3 regions of the Methylobacterium nigriterrae genome follow, and region 2 is predicted to be linked to each of the others. Evidence: predicted binding sites of a transcription regulator. Region 2 holds the regulator's gene; each other region holds the start of a gene.
The links. Region 2 encodes LexA, which represses DNA repair genes until DNA is damaged. Its sites were predicted from a motif close to TGTTCNNNNTGTGTTCNG; they were not measured.
Positions count from the first base shown of each region.

Region 1: the regulator LexA is predicted to act here: its motif matches at 3,541-3,558, upstream of WDW90_RS02150 (PA0069 family radical SAM protein).
Region 3: the regulator LexA is predicted to act here: its motif matches at 2,971-2,988, upstream of ruvC (crossover junction endodeoxyribonuclease RuvC).

Region 1 covers NZ_JBAWTG010000002.1:113,258-119,736, reverse strand. Annotated here, with positions in the region: gene WDW90_RS02165 (glycosyltransferase) at 1-2,030, opposite strand, end outside; gene moaB (molybdenum cofactor biosynthesis protein B) at 2,215-2,772, shown strand; gene WDW90_RS02155 (hypothetical protein) at 2,897-3,418, opposite strand; gene WDW90_RS02150 (PA0069 family radical SAM protein) at 3,599-4,714, shown strand; gene rnhB (ribonuclease HII) at 4,720-5,316, opposite strand; gene WDW90_RS02140 (glycosyltransferase family 4 protein) at 5,401-6,465, opposite strand.
Region 2 covers NZ_JBAWTG010000008.1:8,428-14,906, reverse strand. Annotated here, with positions in the region: gene WDW90_RS07095 (Crp/Fnr family transcriptional regulator) at 36-731, shown strand; gene WDW90_RS07090 (SUMF1/EgtB/PvdO family nonheme iron enzyme) at 747-2,444, opposite strand; gene WDW90_RS07085 (DUF4399 domain-containing protein) at 2,825-3,712, shown strand; gene WDW90_RS07080 (hypothetical protein) at 3,816-4,106, opposite strand; gene lexA (transcriptional repressor LexA) at 4,403-5,131, shown strand; gene WDW90_RS07070 (ComEC/Rec2 family competence protein) at 5,125-6,479, opposite strand, start outside.
Region 3 covers NZ_JBAWTG010000020.1:81,266-87,744, reverse strand. Annotated here, with positions in the region: gene bfr (bacterioferritin) at 1-291, opposite strand, end outside; gene WDW90_RS13390 ((2Fe-2S)-binding protein) at 353-610, opposite strand; gene ruvA (Holliday junction branch migration protein RuvA) at 890-1,507, opposite strand; gene WDW90_RS13380 (YceI family protein) at 1,708-2,334, shown strand; gene ruvC (crossover junction endodeoxyribonuclease RuvC) at 2,341-2,907, opposite strand; gene WDW90_RS13370 (nucleotide disphospho-sugar-binding domain-containing protein) at 3,132-4,418, shown strand; gene WDW90_RS13365 (TadE/TadG family type IV pilus assembly protein) at 4,435-5,736, opposite strand; gene WDW90_RS13360 (TadE/TadG family type IV pilus assembly protein) at 5,763-6,389, opposite strand; gene WDW90_RS13355 (TadE/TadG family type IV pilus assembly protein) at 6,398-6,479, opposite strand, start outside.

The DNA.
Region 1 (6,479 bases), on a different contig from region 2:
AGAGCCCGGATACCCTGCCGCAACCGGGCCGAGACGGAGAGGGCGCGCCGGATCCAGTAGGGCATGGATCGACCGAACAGCGCCTGCTTGGCGCGGCGCAGGCGGCGCACGAGGGCGTGCGAGGGCGCCGGCACCGTGGCGCCGGCGCCCGGATGCCGCTCGGCCGCGAAGGCGAAGCGGCCGAGCATCGCGGGCGGGAAGCGCAGGCGTTCCCCGGAGGCGGGCAGCAGGCCCTCGTCCCGCAGCACCTCGTCGAGCCGCATCGCCGCAGAGGCGTGGCTGAAGCGGCCCTCCAGGGCGATGCGCGCGAAGGCGCCGAGCCGCTCTCGCTCGGCCGCGTCGGCGACGAGCCCTTCGAGCGCCTCGGCGAGCGCGCCCGGCTCCGGGGGCACGAGGCGGCCGCTCACGCCGTCGATCACCGCGCTGGTCAGCCCCGTCGCCGCGTAGGCGAGGGTCGGCGTGCCGCATAGGCCCGCCTCGACTGGGGTCTGCCCCAGGGTCTCGACGCGGCTTGCCGTGACATGGAGATCGCAGGCGCCGTACCAGGCGGCGAGGCTCGCCTCCTCGGCGACGGGGCCCGGCGCGAACAGGTTCGGCAGGCCGAGCGCGCCCGGGTCGTCGAGGCGGCCGATCGCCACGAAGCCGACGCCCGGCCGCGCGACACGGTGCAGCGCCGCGACGAGGTCCGGGAAGCCCTTGTCGGGCGCGTCGACGATCACGGCCGAGAAGACGATCAGGCAATCGTCCTCGGGCAGCCCGAGGCCGCGACGCAGCGACCGGCGGTCGGCGGGGCGGAACACCCCCGTCGGGAAGGCCAGGGTGATCTCGGCGATGCCGGCGCCGGGGGGCGCGTAGTCCCGCGCCCGCGCCGCGGTCCAGGCGGAATTGGCGAGGAGGAGGGGCGCGCGCGGGGCGTCGAGGATCCGGCGCTTGGCCGCGTGCACGCTCGCGATCCGGCCTCGGCGAAGCTCCGGGTACTGGTCCGGCGTCGGGCAGGCGGCGTCGCAGCCGGCAGCGATGCGGGTGCAGTCCTTCGGGTAGGCGCAGCGCCCGGTCAGCGGGAAGAGATCGTGCAGCACCGCCGCGACCGGCAGCCGGGCCGCGAGGCGCCCCAGGACGTCGAGGCTGCGGGTCGCCCCGTGCAGGTTGCCCGCGAGGACGAGGTCGTGGCCGCCGCCGAGGATCGCCGCCTCGGCCCGCGGAAAGCGGTCGGTCCACTCGGCGGAAGCGGGCGGCGACTCGTCGGCGAGCGCGCGGTGCGTCAGCCGATGCCCGGCCAGGGCGAGCGCCTCGGCGAGCCGGCGCTGCGCGATGCCGGCGCCGCCCTGATATCCCGAGCCCGTCAGCGAGACGATGGACAGGCCGGGCTCGCGCGGCAGGTCCGCCTCCGGCCGGCGCTGGAGCAGAACCGGCCGGCCGATCCGCGCCAGGGGAGCGCCGGCGTGGGAAAGGCGCAGCCACGCCGCGCTCGCGGATTCGGCGGGCGCCGGATCCGCACCCGCAGCGGCGAGCGCGCGGCGCGCGAACAGGACCTCGCCGCCCGTGAAGGGGATGCCGGCCCCGGTCTCCTCGCCCGCAAGGGAGGGCACGTCGAGGCCGGCCACGGTCCGGTCGAACAGGACGCGCAGGCCCGCCACCGCCGCCGCACCCGTCAGCGCCGCTTCGAGGCACAGCGCCGTCAGCGCGCCCGGCGCCAGCAGGTCGCCGGAACGCAGGAACAGGACGTGGTCGGTCGCGGGGTCGGCCAGCGCGGCGCCGATGGCCGCCTCGGCCGCTGCGGCCGGCACCACCTCGTGCCGGACCGGCGCGTAATCCTGCGCGAGCACGGACGCGATGGTGTCCGGCAGGTCCGGATTGTCCGCGCGCGCGAAGGTCAAGACCCGCACCCGCGGCCACGGGCGCCCATCCGGCAGCGCCTCGGGCCGGGCGGGCCCGTCGCGCCGGCCCGGCCAGTCCGCGACGCCGTGCGGCGGAACGGGCCGGGCGGGCGGCGCGCCGTCTTCCGGGAACTCGTCGGGCGGGCGCGTCAAGGCTGGGGCGGGACCGGGGGGCGAGATCGGGGGCGATGTCGCCTGAATCCTGCACGCGAGATGTGAAGAAGCCCTTCAGGTCTCGACACCGGCTCGCGCCCGATTATCTCGGGCGGCAGTCTCCCGTTGCGGGCGACCGGCCCGGAGCGGGCCGGATTCCCGCCCGAGACCCGCCGAGGACCCCATGCCCGCCCCCGACACCGCCCGCAGCTTCATCCCGCTCTCGATCGCCGTGCTGACAGTCTCGGACACGCGGCGGCCGGAGGACGACCGCTCGGGGGACACGCTCGCGCAGCGCCTCACGGAAGCCGGACACCGCCTCGCCGCCCGCGCCATCGTGCCGGACGAGGTCGCTTCCATCCGGGGCCAGGTCGAGGCGTGGACGCGCGATCCGGGCATCGACGTCGTGATCACCACGGGCGGCACCGGCTTCACCGGGCGCGACGTGACGCCGGAGGCCCTGGAGCCCCTGTTCGAGAAGCGCATGGACGGCTTCTCGGCGGTGTTCCACCGCCTCTCCTACGACAAGATCGGCACCTCGACGCTGCAGTCGCGCGCCACCGCCGGGGTTGCCGGGGCCACCTACATCTTCGTGCTGCCGGGCTCGCCCGGCGCCTGCCGGGACGCCTGGGACGGGATCCTCGCCCAGCAGCTCGACTACCGGCACCGGCCCTGCAACTTCGTCGAGATCATGCCCCGCCTCGACGAGCACCTGCGCCGGGGCGCATCTTCGAGCGCCTGATCGCCGGCCCGGCCGGTCGGACCGGGCCCGTGCCGCCCCGCGAGCGGATGGGAAACCCCTGGCGTTTCGGAGAACGACCGCCTGCCGCGAGGCGTGAGCCGCCGAGCCCGCACGGGCGCGCGGCTCAGGCGCGCTCCAGCCGGGCGATCAGCTGGCGGGGCTTCAGGCGCGGCGAGAAGGTCGGGCCGGCGACGAGCCGGTCGCGCCGCACGAGGTCGCCGGCCCGGGCCGCGCGCACGCCGATCACGCTCTCTCCGCGCGTGGCGATGCGGTGGGGCAGGCCCGCGTGGGGCCGGCGCAGGCGCGCCAGGGCGACGTCCGGCCGGGCCGTGTTCACGAACCGGTCGAGGGTGCGGATCCAGCCCTCGGCCGGCACGTCGCCGGCCTCGAGGCACAGAACCCAGTCGCGCCGCGCGGCCCTGGCGCCGGCGACCCAGGGGCTGCCGCCCCGCGGCCGCAGGACGAGGGTCGCGCCGGTCGCCTCCGCCACGGTCTCGACCGCCTCGTTGGCGCCGACGACGACGATGATCGCGTCGCCGACCAGCCCGGCCGCCACGCCGGTGACGAGCGCACTCAGGGTGTCGGCGAGGCGGTCGATCGCATCCGGGTCGGCCGGTCGCGCCACGTAGGTCAGAGCGGAGATCATGCGCGCCCATAGACCATTTTCGTGCGCTCGCGACAGCCCGTCGCGCCGCTTCCTCCTGTCCGCCGCCGCGCCGCCCCGCCGAGCGGTGCGGTGCCTGAAATTGAGGCGCTGACGAGGGGATCTGTTCCTGATATGTTCTGGTCCGCGTGTTCGTTGGCTCGTTCGGAGGGGGGATTCGGCATGCCCAGACCGGTTGCCGCCGGCTTTCCCGAATCGCTGCCCCGCCGGCTTGCCACGACGACGACCGACCCGCAGGCGCGGCGCGGGCGCGGCGCCACGGCCAATCCCGACGGGCGCTTCGAGGCGACGCGGCGGGAGGCCTTCGACGACGGCTGGGGCGCGGCGGAGGCGCTTCCGGCGCGCACCGCGGTGACGCCCGAGCGGGCGCGGCGCATCATCACGCGCAACACCTCGCCCGACATCCCGTTCGACCGCTTGATCAACCCCTATCGCGGCTGCGAGCACGGCTGCATCTACTGCTTCGCCCGGCCGAACCACGCCTATCTCGGCCTCTCGCCCGGCCTCGATTTCGAGACGCGGCTCTTCACCAAGCCCGACGCGGCGCGTCTCCTCACGCGCGAGCTCTCGGCCCCGGGCTACGCGCCCCGCACCATCGCGCTCGGCACCGCCACGGACCCCTACCAGCCGATCGAGCGCGAGCACCGCCTGACGCGGAGTCTCCTCGAGGTTCTGGCGCGCTTCCGCCACCCGGTCGGGATCGTCACGAAGTCGAACCTCGTCACGCGCGACCTCGACATCCTGGCCGCGATGGCGGCCGACGGGCTCGTCAAGGTCGCGGTCTCCGTCACCACCCTCGACCCCGTCCTCGCCCGCCGGATGGAGCCGCGGGCGCCGCACCCGCGCAAGCGCCTCGAGGCGATCCGGGCGCTCAGCGCCGCCGGCATCCCCGTCATGGTGATCGTGGCGCCGGTGATCCCCGCCCTGAACGACCACGAGATCGAGGCGATCCTGGCGGAGGCCCGCGCCTGCGGGGCGGGGGAGGCGAACCACGTGCTCCTGCGCCTGCCGCACGAGCTCGACGCGCTCGTCTCGGACTGGTTCGCCGAGCATTACCCGGGGCGCCGGGAGCACGCCTTCGCGCTCGTCCGCCAGGCCCGCGGCGGCCGCGCCTACGACGCGGCCTTCGGGCGCCGCATGGTGGGGCAGGGCGCCTACGCCGAGCTGATCGTGCAGCGCATGCGCCTCGCCAAGGCGCGGCTCGGCTTCGCGCGCGAGCGCGTGACGCTGAACGCCGGCGCCTTCGCGGTGCCGGGGGCGCAGCTCGCCCTGTTCTGAACGGGTCACGCGAAGGCGCGCGTGAAGGTCCGGCGGTGATGCGGGCTCAAGCCCCGCCGGGTCAGGCCGGCGCGGTGGGCGGCGGTGCCGTATCCGACGTTGCGCTCCCAGGCATAGTCCGGGTGGCGGCGGGCGAGTGCCCGCATCAGGTCGTCGCGCAGCGTCTTGGCGACGATCGAGGCGGCGGCGATCTGCGGCACGGCCCGGTCGCCCCCGACCACGGCCCGGCAGGCCTGGCTCAGGCCCGGGACGAGGTCGCGCCCGTCGACCAGCACCGGCGCGTCGAGCCCGAGCTTCAGGACGGCGCGCCGCATGGCGTCGAGAGTGGCGCCCCGCACGTTGAGCCGGTCGACGAGGGCGCGCGAACCCGCCGCCACGGCGACGCGGGCATGGACGCGGATCAGCGGCGCCAGCGCCTCGCGCAGGGGCCGCGCCAGGCGCTTGCTGTCGTCGAGGCGGGCCAGCAGGTCGGCCGGCAGGGCGGCGGGGTCGAACCACACCGCGGCCACCATCACGGGTCCGCACAGGGCGCCGCGGCCGACCTCGTCGCAGCCGATCACGGCGGGATAGCTCGCGGCGCGTGCCGGGTCGAAGGGGGGCATGGGAGATCGGGGCGGGATACGGGACCGGGGCCGCACCCTTCGCAGCTTCCGCGGCCCGCGTCACGGGTGCCCTCGCGCGCCTCCTCAGCCGAGTTCGACGGCGCCGCTCCCACGCGCGCGGGCGCAGCGGCGCGGCGACGGCCCGCGCGCGTGGGCCGCCTCGATATTGGCGTAGAACTGGCGCGCGCTCTCGGCCCAGGTGTGGCGCAGCGCCTCCTCCCGGCAGCGCGCCCGGGGGATCCCGAGCGCCGCGAGCGCCGCCGCGCGCAGGTCGGGATCGAGCACGCCCGCCCCCGTCCCCGCGATCACGTCGAGGGGCCCGGTGACCGGAAAGGCCGCCACCGGCAGGCCGCAGGCCAGAGCCTCGAGCAGCACGATGCCGAACGTGTCGGTGAGGCTCGGGAACACGAAGGCGTCGGCCGCCGCGTAGAGGCGGGCGAGGGCGGCCCCGGTCTGCGTGCCGAGGAAGCGCGCGGCCGGCGCCAGTGCCTCCAGGCGGGCCCGGTCCGGCCCGTCGCCGACGATCACCTTGGTGCCCGGCAGGTCGAGGCCGAGGAAGGCCGCGACGTTCTTCTCCACGGCGAGCCGCCCGACGAACAGGAAGATCGGCCGGGGCAGCCCGTCGAGCGCGTCCGAGGCTTGCGGCCGGAACAGCTCGGTGTCGACGCCGCGGGTCCAGCGCATCAGGTTGGTGAAGCCGCGGCCGGCGAGATCGCGCTCCAGCGAGGGCGTCGACACCATGGTGCCGCTCGCCGCCCCGTGGAAGCGGCGCAGCCAGGCGTAGCTCCAGGATTCCGGCACGGGGGCGCGGGCGGCGAGGTATTCGGGGAAGCGGGTGTGGTAGCTCGTGGTGAAGGGCCGCCCCCGCGACAGGCAGTACCGGCGCGTGGCGTAGCCCACCGTCCCCTCGGTGGCGATATGCACGTAGGTCGGGTCGAGGCGGCCCCAGCTGTCCGCGATCCTGCGCTTCGTCGCGAGCGAGAGCCGGATCTCCGGGTAGCCCGGCAGGGGTACCGAGCGGAAATCCTGGTGGGTCAGGAAGACGGGGTCGAAGCCGAGGCCGCGCCCCGCCGCCGCCATGTGCTCCAGCGAGCGCACCACGCCGTTCACCTGCGGAGCCCAGGCATCGGTGGCGATGAGGAGCCTCATGGGACGAGCCGCCC
Region 2 (6,479 bases):
GACAGGTCGGGCCTGGACTGCCGTCGAGGTCAATGATGACCAAAGTCTCCGATTTCAGCGTCCTTCTCCGGCTCAATCCGCTGTTCTCCGATCTTGGGCCCAACGTGATCGACGCGCTCGCGGCGATGTGCACGACCCGGACCCTGCGTGCAGGCGAAGTCCTGTTCCGCGAGAACGATCCGGGCGACGCACTCTACGGCATCCGCCGCGGCGAGGTGCTGATCGAGACCGGTACGGCCTCTGGCAAGCGCGTCCTGCTCAACACGCTCGGATCGGGCGACCTCTTCGGGGAGGTAGCGCTTCTCGACGGCCGGCCGCGCACGGCGGACGCTGTCGCGGTGGAGGCGACCGAGCTTTTCGTCCTGCGCCGATCGGATGTCCTCGCCTATCTCGCCCGCGAACCGGCCATCGCCATCAAGCTGATCGAGTTGCTCTGTGCCCGCGTCCGCTACATCGCAGGCCAGATGAACGAGATGACCGTGCTTCCCCTCGCGACCCGCTTGGCGCGGCGCCTCACCGTCCTCGCCGAGGATTTCGGCAGCGAGATCCAGATCTCGCAGGAACAACTCGGCGCCTATGTCGGCAGTACCCGCGAGAGCGTGAACCGGCAGCTTCAGGCATGGCGGAAAGCCGGACATCTCGACCTCAAGCGCGGCTGCATCCTGCTGCGGGACAAGGAGGCGCTGTCCCGCCATGCGGGCCATTCCGACGGTGTCGACGCTCGCTGGTGACACCGGCCCTGGGCGTCACGGCGTGGTCCGGACGACGCGAAAGCCGTTGGCGTAATACCGCACATCCGCATCGTACCGGAAGCGCGCCGAGGGTTTGACGTAGCTCGCCGCGCTGTCGAAGGACCCGCCGCGCAGCACCCGCTGACTGCAATTGCCGCGCATCCATGCCTTTCCGTCCTGGGGAGCTCCGCGGTAATCGTCGTTCCAGCAATCCTCGACCCATTCCGCGGCATTCCCGGCGAGGTCGAACAGTCCGTATCCATTCGGTGGGAAATGCCCGGCTTCGAGGATCTGGGGGCTGGTGCCCGGACGGCAGTCTCGGCAATTCGCCTTCGCAACGCCGACCTGCGGTCCCCAGGCAAAGGCTGATCCCGTTCCGCCATGGGCTGCATATTCCCATTCCGCCTCGGTCGGCAGGCGGTAGGTCTGATGGGTCTTGGCAGAGAGCCAGCCGGCATAATCCTTGGCATCGTACCAACTGACGTTCGTCACGGGCTTGTTGCCCGAACCGGGACCAGCCTCTGGCGGCCGGAACTTGCAGGCGCCGCTCTCGACACAGCGATTCCACTCGTCGACTGTCGTCTCGTAGCGCGCGATCGCGAAGGGCTTCGCGATGGTGACGCGGTGGACCGGGCGTTCGAAGGGCGCCGCGCTGGACCCCATCTCGAAGGAGCCCGCGGGCAGCACAACCATCTCGGGACAGTCGCCACAGTCCCGAAAAGACTGCCCCGTCTGCGAAGCGGCCGGAGGAACGGGTGCCGGTGGCGGCAGCGCGGCCAGTTGCGGCTGCGCCGGTGCGGGCGGTGTCGGCGGCGGACTCGGAGCCACGATTGGAGAGGCCGATGATTGCTGGGCGGGTGCTGCGGCGGGAGCGCGCTGGCGCCCGGTGCGCGGCTGCGCGGCATCGTCGGGCGCCCGCACCACCGGGCCGGGTGATGACGGGATGCCAGCGGCGGTCGGCTTGGAAAAATGGAACTCCTCCATGAGGGAGGATGCCACCCAGGGGACCTGCTCAGCGTTCGACGCACGCGAAACGCCCATCCGCGTATGGGCGAAGGCCTCTTCCGCCGTGAGGTTGGGCGTGCGCAGTTCCTTGAGCAACTCACCCATGAAGAGGCTCAGGTCTCCGCTTCCGTCCCGCACCACCTTGCCGGGAGGCGCTGCGAGGAGGACGAGGGTTCCCTCGGGTGCATCGACGGGCGCAAGACCCGCGGACGAGGCACGGAAACGGCGCTCGTAAGGATTCGATCGGGCAGCGTCGACGATCGCGATCTTCACCTGGGCGCCACGGCGATTCATCTCCGTGAGCACGGTATCGAGGTTGATGCTGTCGCGGCGCGTCTCGGTCTCCGACCAGATCTGCGCATTGACCGGGAGGAGGTAGCTCTGGCGCCCGACCTGGATCCCGAAGCCGCCGAAATAGAAGAGCGCCGCCGATCCAGCATTGATCTTTGCGTAGAAGGCATCCAGTGCGCTCTGTGCATCCTCCCGCGTCAGGTTCTCGCGCAACTCCACGTCGAAATCATTGCGCCGCAATTCATCGGCAAGGGATCGCGCGTCCTTGCCCACCGTCGGCAGTGGAACATTGGCGTCTGGATAACGGACGTTCGCGATGAGCAGGGCGAACCGCCGTGCCGTGCCCGTGGTTCCCTGCGCGGAAGCCAAGTCGGCGAGCAGCAGGGTGACGGCGATCAACGCCAACCGGACAAGCATGGTCCGGGCTCTCCGAGCCGCAGGACGAACCGTCGCGTCGCGCGCGCCTCGACCGTCGCTCCGAGCGTCGGATTTTCTGGCGGCCGTAGGGCAAAATCTCTTGGACATCAATCCTATCATCGGGGGCGGCCTGAGGATCATCCATCTCACCGAGACCACCGATTCTAACGTGACGAATCGCCGGGCATAGAGCTACGGTAGCCTGTTCGACGGGTATTGGTATTCTGGGTACGCGCCCATCGCCAGTAATTACAACTTTTTGGGTATGGAGATTGCTCTTTTTAGAGGGTCCTACGCCTTTTTTCCGGCTCGGCGTGCGGCCACGGAACGTGCGCCTATTGGCATTTCGCAATGCTATGCTTGGCAGCGGGAGGAATGTGATGGGAGCGTCATCGGGATGGGTCCACCGGTGCTGCGGCCTCGCGGCTCCGCTGCTCCTGATCACCGGAGCGGCCGTCGCGCAGGAGACCAAGGCCGGGCCGACGCCGGCGGCGCCCGGCGCGGCCGTCTATTTCATCGACATCAAGGATGGCGCGGTCCTGCCCCGCAAGGCGATGATTCGATTCGGGCTACGGAACATGGGCGTGGCGCCGGCTGGATCGGACCGCATCAACTCGGGCCACCACCATCTGCTGATCGACGTTGCGATGCCGCCGGTCGACAGGCCGATTCCGAACGACTTCAATCACCTGCATTTCGGAGCCGGCCAGACCGAGGCGGAGATCGACCTGCCGCCCGGCGAGCACACGCTGCAATTGCTGCTGGCCGACAAGGATCATATCCCGCACAACCCGCCCGTCGCCTCGGACGTCGTGAAAGTCCGGGTCGTCGAGGCGCCGGCGGGCGCGGCCGCAGCGGCGGCCCCGACGGTGCGGAGATCATCGCCCCCTGGAGCACGTGTCTATTTCGTGCAGCCTCACAACGGCGCAGTGGTCTCGCGCAAGACAACGATCCGGTTCGGCCTCGTCGGAATGGGCGTGGCGCCAGCGGGCTTCGACAAGGCGAACACCGGCCATCACCATCTGCTGATCGACGCGCCTCTGCGCTCGCCGGATGAACGCATTCCGAATGATTTCAATCATTTGCATTTCGGGCTCGGGCAGACCGAAGCTCAGGTGACGCTCCCGCTCGGCACCCACACGCTCCAACTCGTGCTAGCGGATACCGACCACGTGCCGCACAATCCGCCGATTATGTCCGAGCCGATAAAGGTGCTGGTCACCAAGAGCGGGCGGCGCCCACGCGCGCGGCACGCACGCGGGCGATAGTCTGTCCAAGGTCGCCCGCGGGCATCGTTGTGCGCAACAGCGGCCAGCCTTTGAGCTTGGGTTGCTCCTTCCTCGCTGAAGATCGAACGCGGCCAGATGGCCATCAGAAGGCATCGTAGGCCGAGTTGGTGGTGGCTTGCGTGTGCCGTGTCAGTTCCTGAATGTCGATCCCTGCAGACGCCCTGCCCTGAGGCACAGAAGGCTGCGGCATCAAGGCCAGCCATATGAGCGTCGTAGCGATCGTCAGTGCAACCGCAATCATGCCGAATTTGATCATATAATGCTCCTGATTTCGAACGATGAACGCCGAAGTTCTTGCATCGATGCGAGAGGCTGAACGTGCTCTCAAATCATCGTATGCTTCCACCAAAATCCCGAATGTGATCTTGATCACACTCTTTTACGGGAATTTCTCTGCTTCGAAGCAGGATGCGGCTGCCGAGCGACACGCTGCAGCACTTAGGCCGCGGGGCTATAGCGCTCTTTAAAGGCTCCGTGCCCATGCACGACTTGGCATCACGTTTCGGCGGACCATCGACGGGTCGGAGTATCGGCGCAGGGGCACCGTGAGGTGATGACACCTCCACCACGGCGAACCCTTGCAGAACACTTGTGGAACGTTTAACGTGTTCGCGGTTTGTTTCCGCGAGCGTCGATGCCGGCGCTCGTCTTGAGCGATGAGTCTGCGGAATGCTGACGCGTAAACAGCTGGATCTGCTCCGTTTCATCCAGCAGCGCATGCGGGAAAGCGGCGTACCCCCCTCCTTCGATGAGATGAAGGACGCGCTCGATCTGAAGTCGAAATCCGGCATCCATCGACTGATCACGGCTTTGGAGGAGCGGGGATTCCTCCGGCGCCTGCCCAATCGCGCGCGAGCGATCGAGGTCATCCGGATGCCCGAGAGTCTCTCAGGTGCGAATGCCGGCGCCGGCAACGGCGAGGTTCGCCGATTCACGCCGAGCGTGGTCGAGGGTGGTCGGGCGAAGATTCCGTCCGTCAAGACCCCCATGACGCAGGCGACGGACGAGAACGGTCGCGCCATGACGATCCCGGTGATGGGCCGCATCGCGGCGGGCACGCCGATCTCGGCAATTCAGAACCAGAGCCACTCCATCACGATGTCGCCCGACTTCCTGGCAGGCGGCGAGCACTATGCTCTCGAAGTCCGCGGCGACTCGATGATCGAGGCCGGGATCCTGGACGGCGATCTCGTGGTGATCCGCAAGCAGGATACGGCGAACACGGGCGACATCATCGTGGCCCTGATCGACGATGAGGAGGCGACCTTGAAGCGTCTTCGGCGACGCGGCTCGTCGATTGCGCTGGAGGCGGCCAACCCGGCTTACGAGACGCGTGTCCTCGGTCCGGACCGCGTTCAAATCCAAGGTCGGCTTGTGAGTCTCGTCCGGCGCTACTGAACGGTTTCGGGGCGGTTGTCGGTACTTGCATCCGCCTCGTCAGGATCCTCCGCTTGTCGACTGGGCGACTTGGTTAGCCTGAGCTGAACGGACGCCTTCTGTTCGAGACCTGTCCGGTGACCGGAGCGCCATGGCAGCGATGCGTTCGCCGGCCTCGCATGGGAGATGATTGGGCCGCTCGCGGTGAAGCGGATCGCAGTGGCCCCGAAGCGTTCGAGATAGGCCCTGTCGATCACGAGGCTGGCAGCACAGGCCGCCGGCGCCGTTCGGGTCGTGATCAGGATGTCGGCGCGGGCGCAGTCTTCCGGGAAACCGCGCTTGTCCCGCAGCCATGCGACCTGTCGGCCGTCGGCCGTCCGTCTCGTACACCCGAGTCGATCGCAGGATTCGCCTCGCGCCAAATCGTCCGGCTTGCGGGCGTCGCCATCGGCCTTCAACCATTGTTCCAGAACAAACGGTGGGGGTCGGCCGAGGACGACAAGGCGTCCCGAGCGGTCCCGGACGGCCGCGCCGCTCCCGTCGCGGTCGATGAAGATATCGAAGCGTTGTGGACTTGCGGCGAAGCCCAGTCCGATCATTACCGGGAGCACAGCAAGCCAGCGCAATCGAGAGACCGGCAGGGTCGCCAGCAAGAGGCCGGCGGCGAGAAGCGCCATGGCACCCGTACCGAAAGCGGGCACCACCAAGTTGGCTTGACCGAAACCGCCGATCCAGGTCGAGATCGACAGCATGCCGCGCACGGCGAGCCCCATCAGCCACCACACCGGCTGATCGAGCGCGAGGGGATAGGCGAGGATGCCGATCACGGCGGCGGGCATGACGGCGAGCGACACGAGCGGCAGCGTGAGTGCATTGCCCACCAGGCCAAAGGGCTGGATCGTCTGGAAGTGATACGTCGCGAAGGGAGCCGTCGCGATCTGCGCGACAAGCGTGGTGAGCAGCGTACCCACCACGGCGGACGCCACAACGGCGATGGCTCGGCCGATCGCTCCGGCACCCTCCCGCCGGAACAGGCGCCCATCGAGCCAGCGCGAGCAGGCAATCAGGCCGGCGACGGCGCCGAACGACATCTGGAAGCTTGGTCCGAGCAAGCCCTCCGGCTCGCGCGCCAGGGCCACGATTGCCGCGAGTGCGAGATTGCGCATGCTGAGCGCTGGCCTGTCGACCAGGATCGCTCCGAGCATGATCAAGGTCATGATCAGTGACCGCTCGGCGGCGATATCCCAACCGGAAAAGGCGCAGTAGGCGGTCACCCCGACCATTGCGAAGCCGGCGGCGATCTTCTTGATCGGCAGACGGAGGGCTAGGATCGGAACCAGGGCGAGAATGGCTCGCACAAACCAGAACA
Region 3 (6,479 bases), on a different contig from region 2:
CGCCTCGTTCTCGGCGGCGAGGTCGCACTCGATGATCTCCTGGACGTTCTGGCCGATCCGCAGCGGATCGAGCTCCTGGAGGTTGGGGAAGCCGTCGAGGAAGAGGATGCGGTCGACGAAGCGGTCCGCGTGGTTCATCTCCTCGATCGATTCCTTGCGCCAGAACTTGGCGAGGTCGATGTAGCCCCAGTCGTTCAGCATGCGGAAATGGAGCCAGTACTGGCTCACCGCCGTCAGTTCGCTGCGCAAGCCCCGGTTGAGGTACTCGACAACCTTGACATCACCCTTCATCCGTCCGTCTCCCGTAGGCTCAGGTCAGCCGGAAGGGGACGGCCGGGCGCCTGCCCGCGTCTCAGGCGGCGATCCCCTCCTCCGCTGCCTGGACCTTGACCAGAGAGCAGGTGCTTGCGCAAGCGGCCGTGCAGGAATGAGCCGCCTCGTCGAGCGCCTTCTGCATGATCGAGCGGATGGTGCGGGCGCAGCGGCCGCATTTCGGGCTGCAGCCGAGGCACGCATAGACCTGGGCGGGCGTGCGCGGGCAGGCCGCGCCGCCGTTGAGGCAGGCGCGCACCGCGCCGTCGGACAGGACGTTGCAGGAACAGACGATCATTCGAGGCCGCAACTCGCTCTGGGATCACGCCGCAGGTGGGAGGACGGCCGAACGGGTGTGCCATCCGGCCGATCGGGGGTTCGCGGGAGCGGGGAGCTTCGAGGGGGAAAAGCCCAAGCCCGCCACCGCCTTGCTGGCTAGATTAGAACCTTTGAAAACTGTATTACTTTCAACACGTTAGCTGGACCGGCCGCGGTTGGCAACCCTGGCATCCCAGATTTCGTGCCCACAACAGGATCGCGCGCCCGCGGCCCCGGGCCCGTCCGGTGGCCCCGACGCTCAGCGGGCGAGTTCGCGCAGCCCGAGGCGGATCAGGGTCTTGGCCTCGGCATCGTCGCCGGCCCCCTTGAGGGCGGCCGCGACGGCCGCCGAGGCCTGGACCTGCGGGTAGCCGAGATTGACCAGCGCCGAGACCGCATCCGCCACGGGCCGGGGCGCGGTGCGGTCCTCGACGGCGCCCGCGAGGGCGACGAGGGCCGGGTCGACCGGCGCGAAGACGGGGGCCTTCTCCCTGAGCTCGGCGACGATTCGGGCGGCGAGCCGTGGGCCGACGCCGGGCGCGCGGGCCACGGCCGCCTTGTCGCCCATGGCGATGGCGCTCCCCAGCGCGTCGGGCTCCAGCACCGAGAGCAGGCCGAGGGCGACCTTGCTGCCGACCCCTTGCACGGTCTGGAGCAGGCGGAACCATTCCCGCTCCGGGTCCGAGCGGAATCCGTAGAGGCGGATCATGTCCTCGCGCACGTGGGTCTCGATGGCGAGCTCGGCCGGCTCGCCGGCCTTCGGCAGGCGCTGCAGGGTGCGGGCCGAGCAATGCACCACGTAGCCGACGCCCTGCACGTCGAGGATCACGAAATCCTCGCCGAACGAGTCCACCACCCCCTTGAGCTTGCCGATCATCAGCCCCACCCCACGCGAATACCGTCCCGGCCTGCCTACAGGGCGGGGCGCGCCGGCGCCATGCGCCACAGGCGCCCGCGCTTCATGCGCCACAGGCGCCCGCGCTTGAGGCCGCCCCGCGTTCGTGAGACCAAGGGCCGGCTTCGCCGAGACCCTCCCGCCAGATCATCACGCCACAATCGATTCGGGTGACCCGCACGATGCGCCAGACCGCGCCGATCCTCTCCCTCGCGCTCCTCCTCGCCGGCGCTCCGCTCGCCGCGGCCGAGGATCCGGCCCCACCCGCGCCCTCGGCCGATCCGACCCAGGTGCGTCCCGGCGCCTACGCGCTCGACCCGGCCCACGGCAAGATCACCTGGTCGGTGAGCCATCTCGGCTTCTCGACCTATTACGGGCAGATCACGGACGTGGCCGCCCAGGCCACCCTCGACCCGAAGGACCCGACGCGGTCGCGCCTCTCGGTCACGATCGGCACCGACAGCGTGAACGGGCTCAACGAGCGGCTGAACCAGCACCTGAAATCCCCGGACTTCCTCGACACCGCGAAGTTCCCCAAGGCCATCTTCACGGCGACCTCGGTGGAGCCGACGAGCCCGACCACGGCCCGCGTCAGCGGAGAGCTGACGCTCAAGGGCGTGACGAAGCCGGTCGCCTTCGACGCCACCTTCAACCAGGCCGGGATCAGCCCCGTCGACAGGAAGTACACGGTGGGCTTCGATGGGCGCGCGGTGCTCAAGCGCTCGGATTTCGGCGTCAGCGCCTTCCTGCCGGTGCTCGGCGACGAGGTCTCGCTGCGCCTCGAGGGCGAGTTCAAGGCGGTGGAGTAGCGCGCCTCACGCCTGCCGCGCGAGCGCCGCCGCGATCCGCTCGGCGGCCTTGCCCGTCGCGCCGGCCGGCAGGTGGCTGCGCTTCAGGGCGTGCGCGCCCCGGTGGCTGTTGTGCGTGATGGCGATGGCGAGGGCGTCGGCCGCGTCCGCGAGCCTGAACTCGGCCTTGGGCAGCAGGAACTTCACCATCGCCTGGATCTGGCTCTTCTCGGCATGGCCCGAGCCCGCGACCGTCTTCTTGATGAGGTTGGCCGAGTACTCGAAGACCGGCACGCCGGCGAGCGCCGGCACGAGCAGCGCGACCGCGCGGGCGTGGCCGAGCTTGAGCGTCGCCTGCGCGTCCTTGTTGACGAAGGTCTCCTCCACCGAGACCTCGTCCGGCCGGAACGCCTCGACGATGCGGGTGACGCCCTCGTAGAGCTCGCGCAGGCGCAGCGCGAGCGGCAGCTCTCCGTCCGAGGTGACCACCCCGCAATCGACGTAGGCGAGCCGGGTGCCGGTGGCCGTCACCACGCCCCAGCCGGTGCGGCGCAGGCCCGGATCGATCCCCAGGATGCGGACGGGAGCACTCATCGAACCTGCCACGGGATCTGCCTCGGCTCGCGGCGCGCTCAGCCGCGCCGCCCCCGGAGCGGTAAGCACATAGCGTGAACGGACCGTTTCGCCAAACCGCGGGCGTGCCGAACGGCACATGCGCGGCCTTTGCGGCCGTAACGTGTGGCAGCGACCCTCGAAGATCCCGGCATCGGACCCGACATCGCGGGTGGAAGCGATTCGGACATTGAGGAGATTCCGCGATGAAGATCCTTCTCGCCGCGACGCCGCTCACCGGGCACATCAACCCGCTCCTCGCCCTCGCGCGCCTCGCGGCCGCGCGCGGCGACGAGGTGGTGGTGACGACCTCGGCGGCCTTCGCGCCCCGGGTCGCGGCGGCGGGCTTCCGCTGCGTCGCCTATGCGGACGATTCCTCCGCCGAGTACCGCGAGACCGCGCTGCCGGCCGGCCCCGAGCGCGCCCGGCGCGAGTTCGAGCGCCGCTTCATCGATCCGATCCCGCTCCAGGCGGCGGCGCTGCGCGACCTCGTCGCGCACGAGCGGCCCGACCTGATCGTCGCCGGCACGATGTTCCTCGGAATCCTGCCGCTCCTCCTGTCAGAGGCGCCGCGCCCGCCGGTCGTCGGCTACAACGTCAGCTTCCTGTTCCACGACCGGCCGGACGGGGCGCCGCTCGGGCCCGGCCTGCCGCCGGCCCGCGACGCCGCCGAGCAGGCGCGGCACGCGGCGATCGGGGCGGCGGCCGCGATCGCCTTCACGAACCCGGTGCGCGCCTACGCCGACGCGACGCTCGCGCGCCTCGGCGCCCGGCCGCTGCCGGCCTCGCTGACCCAGTCGATCCTGATCCTGCCCGACGCCCTGATCCAGCCGACGGTGCGCGAATTCGAGTACGATTACGGGCCGCTGCCCGAGCGCTTGCGCTTCGTCGGCGCCCTGCCGCTGCCCGCCGCGGAGGTGCCGCTGCCGGACTGGTGGGGCGAGCTCGACGGGAGGCGCCGCGTCGTCCTCGTCACGCAAGGAACGCTCGCCAACGCGGATCTCGGCGAGCTGATTGAGCCGACGCTCGCCGCGCTCGCCCACCGGGACGACCTCCTCGTCGTCGCGACGACCGGCGGGCGCCCGGTCGAGGCCCTGCGCGGGCCGCTCGCCCCCAACGCGCGGGTCTCGCGCTTCCTGCCCTTCGACGCCCTGATGCCGAAGGTCGACCTGTTCGTCACGAACGGCGGCTACGGCAGCGTCACGCAGGCCCTGGTCGCGGGCGTGCCCATGGTCTCGGCCGGACTGACCGAGGACAAGGCCGAGATCGGCGCGCGCATCGGCTGGTCGGGCGTCGGCCTCAACCTCGCGGCGAACGAGCCCGGGGAGCGGGCGATCCGCGCCGCCGCCGAGGAGGTTCTGGCCGAGCCCCGCTTCGCCGAGCGCGCCGCCGCCCTCGCGGCGGCCTTCGCCCGCCACGACACCGGGCGCGAGATCCTCGGCATCCTCGACGCGGCGCGGGCCGCCGCGCCGGCGCACCCGCACGCGGCGTGAGCCCGGGGGGTAGCCCTCAGTTCGTCAGCCGCACCGAGGCCACCGAGGCGTCGAAGAGCTTCTGCAGCGCCACGCTGATGCTGCCGTCCGTCTCGACGGGAAAGAACAGACCGTCCGTCGCGCAGGCCTGCAGCCGGGGCGCGATGCCGGATTCGAACGGCTTCACCCACTTGTTGTAGAAGGGGTTGTCGTAGAGCGGCAGGTAGGTCGTGTAGATGATCCCGATCCGGATGCCCTTGTCCTTCATGGCCTGGCAGGTCGCCGGATTGATCGGGCTGATAAAGCGGTTGCTGTTGACGAAGCCGCCGCTGCCCGGATCGCTGACGCCGCCGGCATCGACCGGCGTGTCCTGCACCCCGTCGGTCACGAAGAACAGGAAGCGGATCGGTTCCGCCTGCGTCGCGCCGCTCCCGCCCGCCGGAACGACGCCGTTCATCCGGGCGAGCGCCCGCTCGTACGAGGTCTGGTTGGCCGACTTGCTCCTGTAGCCGTAGGCGAGATCGATCAGGCCCGCGTCGGACTTCGTCTGGTCGAGGTTCGTCGTGAGGCTTGAGATCTTCGTCTGGAAGTCGCTGAAGGTCCACATCTCCATCCGATACTGCTGCGGCAGGAGCATCGACGACTTGGCCCTGTCGACGAGGCTCTTCACCGCGTCGCGCAACACGTGGATGCGCAGCTTGATGTTGTATTTCTGGGCGATGTGGTAGTGGTCGTTCAGGTTGTCGCCCGTCACGTTCCCCTGCGCGTCGAACGTGTGCTCGTGGCAGGCGAACGCGCACTTGTCCGACGTCACCTGCTGCATGTTCGAGATGTCCGCGGACGTGGCGGCGAGCCCCATCGAGGGCGAATTGTCGAGCAGAAGGTAGTAGTCGATATACTGCGAGAGATTGCGGGTGCCCGAGGCCGTGCCGCTGATCGCGAGGTCGCGCACGCCCATCAGGCTGCCGAGCGTGGTGCGGACGGTGGCCGTGTAGCTCGCCGTCAGGCCGACCGTGGTGCCGTCGCCGATCGGCGCCGGCACGATCGAGGTCACGGTCACGCCCGGCACCCGGGCAGCGTCGGCCAGGAACTGGGTCTGCACGCTGGCGAGCGCCGTCGCCGAGATCGTGTTCACCTTCTGGCTCGTGACGGCGAGTACGGCCGCGTCGAGCGCCGCGTCGAGCCGCACCTTGGCGGCGTTGCGCCGGCCGTAATCGATCGTGGCGCCGGTGGCGAACAGGAGCGGCACGAGGGCGAGGCCGAAGGTCAGGGCGACCTGCCCCGACCGCTCGCGGACGATCCGGCGGAGCTGGGCGCGAATGCGCGCGAGGGGGGGCATGCCGCGGGTCCGGCACGAGGGGCGGGTCAGGGATTTCGGCACGCGGCGCCTCCCGGCAGGATGATCTCGCCGTCGGCCCGCTCGGCCCAGGCGATCTGCTGGCGGAAGACGAGCGAGGTCGAGCCGAAGATCGCCGCGTAGATCCGCGAGCCGATCACCGGCGCGTAGGGCATGCTCACCTCCGCCAGGATGTAGCGGGCGCCGTCGAAGCGGTAGATCGGCGGCACCGCCGGGATGCCGTCCTGCCCGGCCGGGGCGTTCTGCGTCCGCGGCGTCGCGTTGGCGTTGGCGGCGCTGGAGCAAACGAAGCCCGAGAGGGTCCCGTTCTCGTCCTCGACGCCCATCGCGTTGACGACGATGCTGACCTGGCCGGCGTCGAAGGGCTGCAGGATCGCCGCCGAGGCGCTGAAGATCGGATCCATCGTGGTCATGGGCGCGCGCCCGCTCAGATCCGCCACGGCGCGGGCGAACAGGCTGAACTTGCGGCTGTTGTCGATCGCCCGCGTGGTCTCGACCGCGCCGAGATACAGCGCGATCAGGAGCGGCAGGATCAGGGCGAACTCGACGGCCGCGACGCCGCCCGCCTCGCAGGGGAAGCGGGGCGCGCGCCGGAGCAGGGCGGCGAGGGGCAGCCGCGCGGCGATGCGGGGCATCGGGCGGCTCACGAGCACACCCCCGTCGAGTCGTAGGGTTCCACCCGGAAGACGGTGGCGGCCTGGAGCACGCGCCGCCCGCCCGGAAGC